DNA from 2 places in the Streptomyces sp. MMS24-W38 genome. Region 1 is predicted to be linked to the other one. Evidence: predicted binding sites of a transcription regulator. Region 1 holds the regulator's gene; the other holds the start of a gene.
What was found. The regulator HrcA, encoded in region 1, represses chaperone genes, less so after heat shock. The targets are predictions, from matches to a motif close to TTNGCACTCNGNNNNNCNGAGTGCNAA.
Positions count from the first base shown of each region.

Region 2: the regulator HrcA is predicted to act here: its motif matches at 1,416-1,442, upstream of groES (co-chaperone GroES).

Region 1 covers NZ_JCBCPP010000001.1:4,527,341-4,534,887, forward strand. The annotation lists gene AC6F7H_RS19500 (DUF3097 domain-containing protein) at 134-940, opposite strand; gene AC6F7H_RS19505 (MBL fold metallo-hydrolase) at 984-1,715, opposite strand; gene hrcA (heat-inducible transcriptional repressor HrcA) at 1,885-2,901, shown strand; gene dnaJ (molecular chaperone DnaJ) at 2,901-4,040, shown strand; gene AC6F7H_RS19520 (nitronate monooxygenase) at 4,324-5,397, shown strand; gene AC6F7H_RS19525 (16S rRNA (uracil(1498)-N(3))-methyltransferase) at 5,394-6,134, shown strand; gene AC6F7H_RS19530 (hypothetical protein) at 6,170-6,550, opposite strand; gene AC6F7H_RS19535 (hypothetical protein) at 6,622-7,167, shown strand; gene AC6F7H_RS19540 (S41 family peptidase) at 7,213-7,547, shown strand, end outside.
Region 2 covers NZ_JCBCPP010000001.1:2,448,069-2,455,615, forward strand. The annotation lists gene groL (chaperonin GroEL) at 1-841, opposite strand, end outside; gene groES (co-chaperone GroES) at 960-1,268, opposite strand; gene AC6F7H_RS09770 (polysaccharide deacetylase family protein) at 1,579-2,466, opposite strand; gene AC6F7H_RS09775 (class I SAM-dependent methyltransferase) at 2,624-3,850, shown strand; gene AC6F7H_RS09780 (LacI family DNA-binding transcriptional regulator) at 3,878-4,939, opposite strand; gene AC6F7H_RS09785 (hypothetical protein) at 5,113-5,373, opposite strand; gene tsaD (tRNA (adenosine(37)-N6)-threonylcarbamoyltransferase complex transferase subunit TsaD) at 5,370-6,485, opposite strand; gene AC6F7H_RS09795 (GNAT family N-acetyltransferase) at 6,478-7,062, opposite strand; gene tsaB (tRNA (adenosine(37)-N6)-threonylcarbamoyltransferase complex dimerization subunit type 1 TsaB) at 7,101-7,547, opposite strand, start outside.

The sequences.
Region 1 (7,547 bases):
CGGCCTGAACGGCCTCGTCCTCAAACGCCGGACGGGCTGATTCCAGCCCCTCCGGCGCTTGAGGAGCGGGGGTCCGGGGGCGGCACCCCCGGGATGGGACGGGTAGGGGCGGCGAGGGCGAGGAAAGCCCGGGTCAGGACGGCATCGTCACGAAGTCGATCAGTTCCTCGACCCGGCCCAACAGCGCCGGCTCCAGGTCCTTGTACGAGCGCACCGCGCCGAGGATCCGCTGCCACGCCTCCCCCGTGTTCGCCACGCGCCAGCCCAGTGCCCGGCACACCCCCGTCTTCCAGTCCTGGCCGTGCGGCACCCGGGGCCACGCCTCGATGCCCAGGGACGACGGCTTCACCGCCTCCCAGACATCGATGTACGGGTGGCCCACCACCAGGGCGTGCTCGCTGGTGACCGACTCCGCGATGCGCCACTCCTTCGCGCCCGGCACCAGGTGGTCCACCAGGACGCCCAGCCGCGCGTCCGGGCCCGGAGCGAACGCGTCGACGAGCGCCGGCAGGTCGTCGACGCCCTCCAGGTACTCCACGACCACGCCCTCGACGCGCAGGTCGTCGCCCCACACCTTCTCGACCAGTTCGGCGTCGTGGCGGCCCTCGACGTAGATGCGCCCGGCGCGCGCCACGCGCGCGCGTGCGCCCGGGACGGCCACCGAACCGGATGCCGTACGGGTCGGACGCGCCGGGCCCGCGGCGGGCCGCACCAGCGTCACCGTGCGGCCCTCCAGCAGGAAGCCGCGCGGCTCCAGCGGGAAGACCCGGTGCTTGCCGAAGCGGTCCTCCAGGGTCACCGTGCCCGCCTCGCAGCGGATCACCGCGCCGCAGAATCCGCTGCCGGGCTCCTCCACCACCAGACCGGGCTCGGCCGGGACCTCGGGGACGGGCGGGGACTTCTTCCACCCGGGGGTCAGGTCAGGGGAGTACTGGCGCATTCTGATGACGATAGGAGAACCGGGCCCCCGTTCGGCCGAAGGGTCAGCCCGACACGCCGAAACGAGCCGCGAGGGCGTCGCGCTGGGCCCGTACGAACGCCGCGTCCACCACCGCTCCGTGACCGGGTACGTACACCGCGTCCTCGCCGCCCAGGGCCAGCAGCCGGTCCAGGGCGGCCGGCCACCGCGACGGGACGGCGTCGGGGCCCGCCTGCGGCTCGCCGGACTCCTCCACCAGGTCGCCGCAGAAGACCACCTCCGGGTCGCCGGGCACCAGCACCGCCAGATCGTGCGCCGTGTGCCCGGGGCCCACGTTCGCGAGGAGGACCTGCCGTCCGCCGCCCAGGTCGAGGGTCCACTCGCCGGACACCGTGTGCCGGGGGCGGACCAGCGCCAGCGCGTCCACGGCCTCCTCCGCCGCCCGCGCGTCCAGACCCTCGCGCTCCGCGTCCGCGCGCAGTTCCTCGCGCCCCCGTGCCAGCACCGTGTCCACGCCCACCGCGCCGAACACCTCCGCGCCCGCGAACACCGCCGCCCCCAGCACATGGTCGAAATGGGGGTGGGTGAGAGCGAGATGCGTCACACGCCCACCGGCGAGCGCCTGCGCCCGTGCCCGCAACCGGGCGCCCTCGCCCAGGCTCGAACCGGCGTCCACGAGCAGCGCCGCGCCCACGCCGACGACGAGCCCCGCCGTGCAGTCCCACACCGGCAGCCGGCACCGGCCCACTCCCGGCGCCAGCCGTTCCCATCCCGACTCTTCCCAACTCACCGTCATACCGCGACGCTAATCGCCCACGGCTTCCCCGCGCGACGGCGTGGGACCGGCCTTGCCCGGGGTGTACCCACCGGCCGTACACTGGGCGGGGAAGTCTGGCACTCGCGTGCGAAGAGTGCCAGGACATTCAGGGAACGGACCGGGCGGAAGGCTTCTGGAGGTGTGCGCCATGCTCAGTGAACGCAGGCTCCAGGTGCTGCGCGCCATCGTCCAGGACTACGTCGGAACCGAGGAACCCGTCGGCTCCAAGGCCCTCACCGAGCGGCACAACCTGGGCGTCTCCCCGGCCACCGTGCGCAACGACATGGCGGCCCTGGAGGACGAGGGGTTCATCGCCCAGCCGCACACCAGCGCCGGGCGCATCCCCACCGACAAGGGCTACCGGCTCTTCGTGGACAAGCTCGCCGGCGTCAAGCCGATGACCGCCCCCGAGCGGCGCGCCATCCAGAACTTCCTGGAGGGCGCCGTCGACCTGGACGACGTCGTGGCCCGCACGGTGCGGCTGCTCGCGCAGCTGACCCGGCAGGTGGCCGTCGTGCAGTACCCGTCGCTGACCCGCTCGACCGTGCGGCACGTGGAGCTGCTCCCGATGGCGCCCGCGCGCGCCATGCTGGTGCTGATCACGGACACCGGGCGGGTCGAACAGCGCATGATCGACTGTCCGGCGCCGATCGGCGAGGCGACCCTGGGGGATCTGCGGGCGCGGCTCAACAGCCGTGTCGCGGGCCGCCGTTTCACCGATGTACCGTCTCTCGTCGAGGATCTCCCCGAGGCTTTCGACCCCGAGGAGCGCGGTACGGTCTCGACCGTGCTCTCCACCCTCCTGGAGACGCTCGTCGAGGACAACGAGGAGCGGCTGATGATCGGCGGTACCGCCAATCTGACCCGCTTCGGACATGACTTCCCCCTTGTGATCCGGCCCGTACTGGAGGCGCTCGAGGAGCAGGTCGTGCTTCTCAAGCTGCTGGGCGAGGCGAAGGATCCGGGCGTGACCGTGCGTATCGGTCATGAGAACGCCCACGAGGGACTCAACTCCACCTCAGTGGTGTCGGTGGGCTACGGTTCGGGCGGCGAGGCTGTTGCCAAGCTCGGCGTGGTCGGTCCGACCCGCATGGATTACCCGGGAACGATGGGAGCGGTACGCGCAGTGGCACGGTACGTCGGACAGATCCTGGCGGAGTCGTAGTGGCCACGGACTACTACGCCGTACTCGGCGTGCGCCGCGACGCTTCGCAGGAGGAGATCAAAAAGGCCTTCCGGCGGCTCGCCCGCGAGCTGCATCCGGACGTCAACCCGGATCCGAAGACCCAGGAGCGGTTCAAGGAGATCAACGCCGCCTACGAGGTGCTGTCGGACCCGCAGAAGAAGCAGGTCTACGACCTCGGCGGCGACCCGCTCTCGCAGGCCGGGGCCGGCGGCGGCGCGGGCGGCTTCGGCGCGGGCGGCTTCGGGAACTTCTCCGACATCATGGACGCGTTCTTCGGCACGGCGTCGCAGCGCGGTCCGCGCTCGCGCACCCGCCGCGGCCAGGACGCGATGATCCGGATCGAGGTCGAGCTGGACGAGGCCGCGTTCGGCACGACCAAGGACATCCAGGTCGACACGGCGATCGTGTGCACCACGTGCAGCGGTGAGGGCGCCGCGCCGGGGACCAGCGCGCAGACCTGTGACATGTGCCGCGGCCGCGGTGAGGTCTCGCAGGTCACCCGGTCCTTCCTGGGCCAGGTCATGACCTCGCGCCCCTGCCCGCAGTGCCAGGGCTTCGGCACCGTCGTCCCGAACCCGTGCCCGGAGTGCGCCGGCGACGGACGCGTCCGCTCCCGCCGCACCCTGACCGTGAAGATCCCGGCCGGTGTCGACAACGGCACCCGGATCCAGCTGGCCGGCGAGGGCGAGGTCGGCCCCGGCGGCGGTCCCGCCGGCGACCTGTACGTCGAGATCCACGAACTGCCGCACAGCACCTTCCAGCGGCGCGGCGACGACCTGCACTGCACGGTCACCATCCCGATGACGGCGGCCGCCCTCGGCACCAAAGTGCCGCTGGAGACGCTGGACGGCATGGAGGAGGTCGACATCCGGCCCGGCACCCAGTCAGGCCAGTCGATCCCGCTGCACGGCCGGGGCGTCACGCATCTGCGCGGCGGCGGCCGGGGCGACCTCATCGTGCACGTCGAGGTGCAGACCCCGGGCAAGCTCGACCCCGAACAGGAACGCCTGCTGCGCGAACTCGCCAAGCTCCGCGGCGAGGAACGACCGCTGGGCCAGTTCCAGCCGGGGCAGCAGGGGCTGTTCTCCCGGTTGAAGGACGCCTTCAACGGGCGCTGACGCGGGCGTCGGTGGTCGTGCCGGGGGTCCGGGGGTCGTCCCCCGGGTGGGTACGGTCAGCCGGGGCAGCAGGGGTTGTTCTCCCGGTTGAAGGACGTCTTCGACGGGCGCTGACGGACGACACCGACGGTGCTGCGCGCGGGGGCCGGAAACGGCTCCCGCGGTGCTCCGGAAGGTGCCCCGGGAGCCGCTCTGAAGGTGCCCCGGACACGGCCTGTGCCAAGGGCAAGGGCCGATTGAGCCCCGATTCGGAGATGTCCGAAGGACGTGGCAACATGCCGTCATGTCCTTGGCGCTCACCGATCTCCTTCCGCACCCCGTCGTGCAGGCCCCCATGGCGGGCGGTGTCTCCGTGCCGCGGCTCGCCGCGGCCGTCTCCGAGGCGGGCGGGCTCGGTTTCCTGGCAGCCGGGTACAAGACCGCGGACGGGATGTACCAGGAGATCAAGCAGCTGCGCGGACTGACCGGCCACCCGTTCGGCGTCAACGTCTTCATGCCGCAGCCCGAGACGCCCGACCCGGCCGCCGTCGGCGTCTACGCCCACCAGCTGGCCGGTGAGGCCTCCTGGTACGAGACCGAGCTCGGCGACCCCGACAGCGGCCGCGACGACGGCTACGACGCCAAACTCGCCGTCCTGCTCGACAACCCGGTGCCGGTGGTGTCGTTCCACTTCGGTGTGCCGACCCGCGAGGTCCTGGACTCCCTGCGCCGCGTCGGCACGTTCACCCTGGTCACCGCCACCACCGCCGAGGAGGCGCGGGCCGTGGAGCGGGCGGGCGCCGACGCGGTGATCGCGCAGGGCGTCGAGGCCGGCGGCCACCAGGGCACCCACCGGGACCTCCCGGAGAACGACGGCTCCGGCATCGGACTGCTGTCCCTGGTCGCCGAGGTGCGGGAGACGGTGGGCATCCCGATCGTCGCCGCCGGCGGCATCATGCGCGGCAGCCAGATCGCCGCGGTGCTCGCGGCCGGCGCCCGGGCGGCCCAGCTCGGCACCGCCTTCGTCGCCACCCACGAGTCCGGCGCGCACGCCCTGCACAAGCAGGCGCTGACCGACCCCCTCTACGTCCGCACCGAACTGACCCGCGCCTTCTCGGGACGCCCGGCCCGCGGCCTGGTCAACCGGTTCCTGCGCGAACACGGCCCGTACGCGCCCGCCGCCTACCCGGACGTCCACCATCTCGCCGCGCCGCTGCGCAGGGCCGCCGCCGAGGCGGGGGACGCACAGGGCATGGCACTGTGGGCGGGACAGGGCCACCGGATGGCCCGGGAGCTGCCCGCCGGGCAGCTGGTGGAGGTGCTGGTCGCCGAACTCGCCGCCGCCCGGACGGCGTTGTCGGCGGGGGGTGCCGGATGACCGCGCCGGTCTTCGTGGTGGAGCACTTCGACACGGACGACTCCGGACACCATGTGCTCGACGGCCCCGAGGGGCGGCACGCCGTCTCCGTGAAGCGGCTGCGGGCCGGGGAGCGCGTCGTCCTCACCGACGGCGCGGGCCGCAGGGCCGAGGGCGAGGTGACCGGCACCGAGGGCAAGGACCGGCTGATCGTGCGCCTCGGGGACGTCGTCGAGGAGCCCGAGGAGTCGCCCCGGCTCACCGTCGTCCAGGCGCTGCCCAAGGGCGACCGGGGCGAGCTGGCCGTGGAGACGATGACCGAGGTCGGCGTCGACGCGATCGTGCCGTGGTCCGCGGCGCGCTGCATCACGCAGTGGAAGGGCGAGCGCGGACTGAAGTCCCTCGCCAAGTGGCGGGCGACGGCCCGGGAGGCCGGCAAGCAGTCCCGCCGGGCGCGCTTCCCGGAGGTCGCGGACGCGGCGACGACCAGGCAGGTTGCCTCACTTCTCGCCGAAGCCGACTTCGCCGCCGTGCTCCACGAGAGCGGCACCGAACCCCTCGCCACCGCCGAACTCCCCGGCTCCGGCAGCATCGTGCTGGTCGTCGGCCCCGAAGGCGGGGTCTCGCCGGAGGAGTTGGCGCTCTTCGCGCAGGCCGGTGCCAGGCCCTACCGCCTGGGCCGCAGCGTCCTGCGCACCTCCACGGCAGGCACCGCCGCCACGGCCGTCCTGCTGGCCCGCACGGGCCGCTGGTCCTGACGACGACGGCCGGCCGTCAGCCGTGCGGTCGCCCGTCAGCGGTCCGCCGCGCGGGCGGCGGCGACCGCCGGGAACAGGTCCCAGCCGTCCAGCTCCGCGGCCCCGGTGAGCAGCCCGCGCCGGACCGCCTCGTCGACGAAGGCCCGTACGACACCGGGCTCGTGCAGGTTGAGCGCCGCGTGTCCGCCGAGGGCCACAGCCCCGGAGTGCAGGAAACCGTCGGGGACGAAACGGCCCTCGCCGCCCCGGAACACCAGGTGGGTCGTTGTCGTCGTCCCCTCCCGGGTCAGGGCGAGCACCTCCTGGCAGGGCCCGTCGGTACGGTGCCGATGACGCACCGACCACAGGTAGGCGGTCGTTTTGCCCGGGGCGGTGTCGTCCACGACGAGTCGTCTGAGCCGGCGTTCGCTGCGCATCGCTCCACGGTAGTGAGGAGTGGCCGTATGCGCCCTACCGCCACGGATGGGGCGGTGGCAGGCTGCCGGGCATGGGGGCATTGAGGTGGGTTCGGGGCGGGACGCGGTGGCGCCGGCCGGTGTCGGCCGTCGGGTTCGTCGTGGTCGTCGTGGGCGGGGCCGTGGCGTGCGAGCCGGGTCCGGTCGGCACGGCGGCGGTGGCGTACACGACCGACGAGACGGTCACCCGGGAGCTCAACCGGCAGAAGGCCGGGGTGCGTTGGCTCAGCTGCACCGCCTCCTACGGGAACCAGGGCGGCGCGTCGTCGCGGCCCGCGAGCGAGGACACCGTGGCCACCGTGGACTGCGACGGGGAGACCGAGGACGGCAAGGAGATCACCGTCACCGGGAAGATCACCCATGCCGTCGACGGCGCCTGTGTGCGCGGGGACATCACCGCGAAAGTGGACGGCAAGCAGTGGTTCCGGGTCGACGGCCTGGGGGACTGCGACGCCACCAGCCCGCCGGCGCTGGGCGAGCCCACGAACCGCGGCCCGCGGCCCACCGTCACCGTGACGGTCACCACGACCGTGTGGTGCGAGCAGTACCCGTCCTGTCGCCCCGTCGAGGGCAAGTGATCCAAACCTCTGTCCAGGCCGACCGCGTGTGCGTAGGGTGATCGAGTGACACAGTCTGCATCGGTCGCCCCCGCCGCGTATCTCCGGTTCCCGCATCCGCACGGCGAGTTGGTCGCCTTCACCGCTGAGGACGACGTGTGGCTCGCCCCGCTCGACGGCGGCCGGGCCTGGCGGGTGAGCGCCGACAACGTGCCGGTGACGCTCCCCCGCATCTCGCCCGACGGCACCACCGTCGCCTGGACCTCCACCCGTGACGGCGCCCCCGAGGTGCACATCGCGCCCGTCGAGGGCGGCCCCGGCCGGCGCCTGACGTACTGGGGGAGCGCGAGGACCCAGGTGCGCGGCTGGACCCCGGACGGGAAAATCCTCGCGCTCAGCAC
Region 2 (7,547 bases), 2.1 Mb from region 1:
AGCCGGGGGCCTTGACCGCGACGGCGTTGAACGTGCCGCGGATCTTGTTGACGACCAGGGTCGACAGGGCCTCGCCCTCGACGTCCTCGGCGATGATCAGCAGCGGCTTGGAGGCGTTGGCCTGGATGACCTTCTCCAGCAGCGGCAGCAGCTCGGCGATGGAGCCGACCTTGCCCTGCGTGATGAGGATGTACGGGTCGTCCAGGACGGCTTCCATGCGCTCCTGGTCCGTCACGAAGTACGGCGACAGGTAGCCCTTGTCGAAGGCCATGCCCTCGGTGAAGTCCAGCTCCAGACCGAAGGTGTTGGACTCTTCGACGGTGATGACACCGTCCTTGCCGACCTTGTCCATCGCCTCGGCGATGAGCTCGCCGACCTGCTGGTCCTGGGCGGACAGCCCGGCGACGGCGGCGATGTCGGACTTCTCGTCGATCGGGCGCGCCGAGGCGAGGAGGTCCTCGGAGACCGCGGCGACGGCGGCGTCGATGCCCTTCTTCAGGGCGGCCGGGGAGGCGCCGGCGGCGACGTTCTTCAGGCCCTCGCGGACCAGGGCCTGGGCCAGCACGGTCGCGGTGGTCGTACCGTCACCCGCGATGTCGTTGGTCTTGGTCGCCACCTCCTTGACCAGCTGGGCGCCGAGGTTCTCGTACGGGTCCTCGACCTCGACCTCGCGGGCGATCGTGACACCGTCGTTGGTGATGGTGGGGGCGCCGAACTTCTTGTCGATGACGACGTTGCGGCCCTTGGGGCCGATCGTCACCTTCACCGTGTCGGCAAGCTTGTTGACGCCGCGCTCAAGGGCGCGACGGGCGTCCTCGTCGAACTTCAGGATCTTCGCCATGGCAGCGGGAGCCCTCTCGGAAATCAGGGGTGAAAAATCACTGCGCCCCGGGCGCCCGGCTCGGTGAGCGTATCGGGACCAGGGGCGCAGTTTCGGAGCAAATGTGCTACGAGGTGACTTACTTCTCGATGATCGCGAGAACGTCGCGGGCCGAGAGAACGAGGTACTCCTCGTTGTTGTACTTCACCTCGGTGCCGCCGTACTTGCTGTAGAGCACGACGTCGCCGACCTTCACGTCGAGTTCGACGCGCTTGCCGTCCTCGATGCGGCCCGGACCGATGGCCAGGACAACGCCCTCCTGGGGCTTCTCCTTGGCGGTGTCCGGAATGACCAGGCCCGAAGCCGTGGTCTGCTCGGCGTCGAGCGGCTGGACCACGATGCGGTCCTCGAGCGGCTTGATGGCAACCTTGGAGCTGGCGGTCGTCACGATCCGACCTCCCCCTTCGGAGATCTCACGGGGTTAACTGTCTGAGGTGGCGACCAGGTCGATCCGTCGTCGCGGGTGCCGGACCTGCCCGTCGCGTGTGTTGGCACTCTCCAGGGGGGAGTGCCAGACCCGAGACTATGACCGCGATTAGCACTCGGTCAAGCGGAGTGCCAATTCACCGCGTTCGCGTCGCCGGAGTTCCCGCGTACGCCGGTCCGGAAAGCCGGCCCCTGTTCGGGTGATCATCCCCGGGGCTGCCACCCCCGGACGCCCGCTTCAGCCTGAACCGCCACGGCCGCCCCCCGCCGAATCACAGGTAGTCCTCCAGGCGCCCCACCGCGTACCCCTCGGCCGTGACCTTGTCCAGGAAGCGGCGGATCATGTCGGGCATCGTGCCCTTCCACTCGTTCCGGCCCCGGAAGTGGGTCAGGACGATGTCGCCGGGGTGCAGCTTCCGGTCGCCCTCTCGGTACTCCCAGCGGTCGACGAAGACCTCCTCGTTCCACAGCGGGACGTACTCGATGCCGCAGGACTCGGCCGCGCGCAGGGTGTTCTTGTCGTAGCTGCCGAACGGCGGGCGGAACAGGACCGGGCGACGGCCGTACCGCTCCTCGAGGACGTCCTGCATGCCGCAGATCTCGCGCTTCTGACGGGCGCGGGACAGGCCGCGCAGGGACGGGTGGTTCAGGGTGTGGTTGTTCAGGCCGACACCCAGGTCCTGCATCTCCTCGAAGTAGCCGTAGTCCCCCTTGATGACGTAGTCGCTGAGGAACGCGGTGTACGGGATCTCCAACTCGCTCATCATGCGCAGGAGCTCCGGGTCCTTCTCGGCGCCGTCGTCGATGGTGAGGAAGACGACCCTCTCGTCCGTGGGGACGGTGGTGAAGACCGGGGGAAGGCCCAGTTTCCGGTGGCCGTCGACCTCGAAGCCCTTACGGGTGGTGATCCTCGGCTTCTTCTCGGGCGCCGGCGGAGCGGTCCGGGGCACCAGCTTGAGCCCCCAGCGCTTCGCGGCGGCCACCCGTGCGGCGTGCGCGGCGCGCAGTTCGGGGGCGTAGGAGTCGGGCGCGCGGGCCGGGGGCGCACCGAGGGGCTGCTGTCCGCCCGCAGCCGGGCCCGGAGCGGTGGAGTTCTTTCCGCAGCCCGCGACGAGAGGGGCGAGGGCCGCGAGGGTGAGTACGGCGGCACCGGCCCGCACACCCCACCTTGACCGCCTTTTATCGTTTTGTCCTACTAGTCGCATGGAGCCGGATCCTCGCAGTCCACCGCCCCGGAGCCGGCCCGACACCGCGGCCGGCGGCGCACCGTCCACCGACTGGCCCACAGCCGGCCCGCACCTGACCCACAATGGGCCGGTGAACGACCGCACCCCGCTCTCCGCCTCACCCCTCGCCCCGCTCCTCACCCCCGAGGGCCGCGCCCTCCTCGACGAGGTGCGCGACACCGACCCGGCGCGGGAGCTCGCCGTCGCGACCCGGCTGCGCCGTGAGCATCCGGCCGAACTGGTCTCGGCGGCGCTCGGCCAGGCTCGCCTGCGGCAGCGGGCGGTGGCGAAGTTCGGGGCCCAGGACGCCGCGCGCATGTTCTTCACGCCGAACGGGGTCGAGCAGTCGACCCGGGCGAGCGTGGCGGCGTACCGGGCGCGGCGGCTGAAGGAGTCGGGCGTGACCTCGGTGGCCGACCTGTGCTGCGGGATCGGCGGGGACGCGATCGCGCTGGCCCGCGCCGGGATCCGGGTGCTGGCGGTGGACCGGGACCCGCTCACCGCGGCGGCGGCCCGCGCGAACGCGGACGAGCTGGGTCTGGCCGGGCTGATCGAGGTGCGGGAGGCCGACGTCACGGAGGTGGACCCGGCCGGTTACGACGCCGTCTTCGTCGATCCGGCCCGGCGTGGCGGCCGCGGTCGCGTCTTCGATCCCGAGGCCTACTCACCTCCGCTGTCCTGGGCGATCGAGGCGGCCCGCAAGGCACCCCGCGCCGCCGCGCTGAAGGTCGCCCCGGGCATCCCTCACGAGGCCGTCCCCACCGACGCGGAGGCCGAGTGGATCTCGGACGGCGGGGAGGTGAAGGAGGCGGTGCTGTGGTTCGGCAACGGGCGGACGGCCGCCGCCGGATCGGGGAGTGCGGCGCCGGCGATCCGGGCGACCCTGTTGCCCGGCCCGCGCACGCTCCTCTCCCGCGGGCTGCCGGACCCCGCGGTGCGCCCGCCCGGCCGATACCTGTACGAGCCCGACGGCGCCGTCATCCGCGCCCATCTCGTCGCCGAGGTCGCCGAACAGCTCGACGGCGGGCTCATCGACCCGACCATCGCCTACGTCACCGCCGACGAGCACCGCCCCACCCCGTACGCCACCGCCTACGAGATCACCGACCGGCTCCCCTTCAACGTCAAGAAGCTGAAGGCGCTGCTGCGTGAGCGCCGGATCGGCACGCTGACCGTCAAGAAGCGCGGCTCGGCGGTGGAACCGGAGGAACTCCGCCGCAAGGCCCTGCCCAAACCCCACGGCCCCGAGTCCGTCACGGTCTTCCTCACCCGCGTCGCAGGCGCCCCGACGATGCTGCTGGGGCACCCGGTGCGGTGAGGCCCGCGGGCGGCAGTCCTCGACGCCCTAACGCCCTCGCCCGGCCGGCGGCGCTCCCGTACTGCTGCGCACCACCAGGCTCGTGGCCAGTTCCACCCGGGTCGCGGCCGCCGCGCCCTCGCCCTTGCCCAGGTCGAGGACCAGCCTGGCCGCCGCCTCGGCCATCTCGGTCAGCGGCTGCCGTACGGTCGTCAGCGGCGGCCCCACCCAACGGGCCACCGGCAGATCGTCGAACCCGACCACGCTCAGGTCCTCGGGGATCCGCAGACCCAGCTCACGCGCGGCCTCGTAGAGACCGAGCGCCTGGAGGTCGTTGCCGGCGAAGACCGCCGTGGGCCGGTCCTCGCGGCGCAGCAGGGCGAGGCCCTGGCGGTAACCGGTCTCGTGATGGAAGTCGCCGGGCATGATCAGCCCGGGGTCCACCGGAAGCCCGCCGGTCTCCAGCGCCGCCCGGTAACCGTCGATGCGGGCGCGGCTGCACATCATCTGCGAGGGGCCGCTGATCGCCCCGATCCTGGTGTGCCCCAGCTCGACCAGATGCCGGGTGGCGGCGAGGCCGCCCTGCCAGTTGGTCGCGCCGATGGAGGGCACGTCGGTGCCCGGGTCGCCCGCCGGGTCCATCACCACGAACGGGATGGAACGGCTGGTCAGCAGCGCCCGCCCGGACTCGTCGAGACCGGACAGGACGAGGACCACCCCGTGCGGACGGCGCGCGGCGACCTGGTCGGCCCAGGTGCGCCCCGGCGTGAGCCGCCCCGCGCTCTCGGAGAGCACGACGCTCAGTCCGGCGTCCCTGGCCACGTTCTCCACGCCCCGGATGACCTCCATCGCCCAGGCGCTCTCCAACTCGTGGAAGACCAGGTCGATCAGCGGCGAGCGGGTGGCCTCGGCACGTCGGCGCCGGTAGCCGTGGGCGCGCAGCAGTTCCTCGACCCGGCTGCGGGTGGCGGGGGCGACATCGGCACGGCCGTTGAGGACCTTCGAAACAGTCGGTGCCGAGACACCGGCCTCGCGGGCGATCTCGGCGAGGGTCGCAGTCTGCGCACTGCGCCCTCGCGTCCGGTTCTCAGCGGGCTGCGAGGAATTCATGGCGGCGATCGTATCCCCGGGACCTCCTTGGCGGAGCCTCTCCCGCACCACTGAATCCCAGAACATTCGACACAGGGTCCGAAACATTCGGTTTTCGTCGATCGAGCAGGCCGTCGCCTGGTCGGACCCCGGGCGCCCTGGAACCACGGTCGGTCGCCCGCGCGGGACGCCGGTCAGTCCGCCGCCACCGACTCGAAGCGCCAGCGGTGGACCGGGCGGGTGATCAACTCAGCGGCTGGTTCGGGGAGTTCGGGGAGGTCGGCGTCGTACGGGGCGTCCCACCAGGTGATGACCAGGACGCGGTCCTGCGGGGCGCGGAAGGTCTCCCGGCGCAGGGGCGGATCGCCGTCGAACTCCTGGGTCCGCGCCCAGGCCAGCAGGTCCTCGCCCCGGTCCGGCACCGCCCGCGCCTCCCACATCAACGCGACGGTCATGAGTACAGGTTCTCCTTGCCGACCTCATGAACGTGGTCGTGGTCATGACTGTGGCTGCGGGTGTGGGCCTCGCCCGGGACATGGGGTTCCGTCACCGGGAGCGACGAGTCGGCGGACAGGTCCCAGTCGGAGGCGGCCCGGCCCCGGGCGATCATCTCCGCACCCAGGGCGGCCACCATCGCGCCGTTGTCCGTGCACAGCTTGGGGCGTGGCACGCGCAGCCGGATACCGGCCGCCTCGCAGCGCTCCTGGGCCAGCGCCCGCAGCCGGGAGTTGGCGGCCACTCCACCGCCGATCATCAGATGGTCGACACCCTCGTCCTTGCAGGCGCGTACGGCCTTGCGGGTGAGCACGTCCACGACCGCCTCCTGGAAGGACGCCGACACGTCGCGCACCGGGACCTCCTCCCCCGCCGCCCGCTTGGCCTCGATCCAGCGGGCCACGGCCGTCTTGAGGCCGGAGAAGGAGAAGTCGTACGCCGGGTCGCGCGGACCGGTGAGCCCGCGTGGGAACGCGATCGCGTTCGGGTCCCCCTCGCGCGCGTACCGGTCGATGACCGGACCGCCGGGGAAGCCGAGGTTCAGCACGCGCGCGACCTTGTCGAAGGCCTCGCCCGCCGCGTCGTCGATGGTGGCGCCCATGGGGCGGACGTCGGAGGTGATGTCCGAGGACAGCAGCAGCGAGGAGTGTCCGCCGGACACCAGCAGCGCCATCGTCGGCTCGGGCAGCGGTCCGTGCTCCAGCTGGTCGACGCAGATGTGCGAGGCGAGGTGGTTGACGCCGTAGAGGGGCTTGCCGAGGGCGTAGGCGTACGCCTTGGCCGCCGAGACGCCGACGAGCAGCGCGCCGGCGAGGCCCGGACCGGCGGTGACGGCGATGCCGTCCAGGTCCCGGGCGCTCACCCCCGCCTCCTTCAGCGCGCGGCCGATCGTCGGCACCATCGCCTCGAGGTGCGCCCGGGAGGCGACCTCCGGGACGACGCCGCCGAAGCGGGCGTGCTCGTCGACGCTGGAGGCGACGGCGTCGGCCAGCAGGGTGGTGCCCCGGACGACTCCGACACCGGTCTCGTCGCAGGAGGTCTCGATCCCCAGCACCAGGGGTTCGTCAGCCATGGGTCTCGGTTCCTTCTACGCCGTTCACGGGGTTCGTCGGGTTCGTCGCGCTCATCGGGTTCGCCGGACTCACAGAGGTCGCCGGGTCGGCCAGCCGCATCACCAGGGCGTCCACGTTCCCCGGCTGGTAGTAGCCCTTCCTGACCCCGATGGTCTCGAAGCCGAAGCGCTCGTACAGCTTCTGGGCACGGACGTTGTCGATCCGGCACTCCAGGAACACCTCGGCGCACTCGAACGCGGTGGCCGCCCGCAGCAGTTCCGTCAGCAGCCGCGAGCCGAGGCCGGTGCCCCAATGGTCCCGGGTGACGGCGATGGTCTGGACGTCGGCCACACCGGCGTCGTCCCCGCCGGACGCCCCGTCACCGGACGCCCCGTCACCGTCGGGCTGCGCACCCGCGGCGGTGAGCCCCGCGTACCCGACGAGGCGGTCGCCCTCCTCGGCGACCACATACCTGCGGGTCGCGGCGGGCCCGCGCGCATGGGCCAGCTCGGACCAGAACATCCCGCGTGACCAGGCGTCCTCGGGGAACAGTTCGCGCTCCACCTGGAGCACGGGTTCGATGTCCCACCAGCGCATCTCACGCAGTACGACGCTCTCGGGGTTCTCGGGTCCTGTCACTTGGGGGTGACCACCTTGTAGTTCTTGGGGACCTGGGCATCGGGCCGCCGCAGGTACAGCGGCCGGGGCGCGGGCAGTTCCTCCCCCGCCGCCAGCCGCTCGGCGGCCAGCCGGGCGAGGGCGGCGGCCGACACGTGCTCCGGCTCGTGCGCCCTGGGGAAGGTCTCGGGGTACAGCAGCGCACCGGCGCCGACCGCGGGCAGCCCCGCGACCCGCCCGGCGATGTCGGCGGGGCGGTCGACGGCGGGGTCGGTGAGGCGGGTGCGCGAGTCGGCGTAGCGCGCCCAGTAGACCTCCTTGCGGCGGGCGTCGGTCGCCACGACGAAGGGGCCCTCCAGGTCGGCGGCGTAGGCGAGGCCGTCCAGCGTGCACACACCGTGCACGGGGACGCCGAGCGCGAGCCCGAAGGTGTCCGCGGTCATCAGGCCGACCCGCAGCCCGGT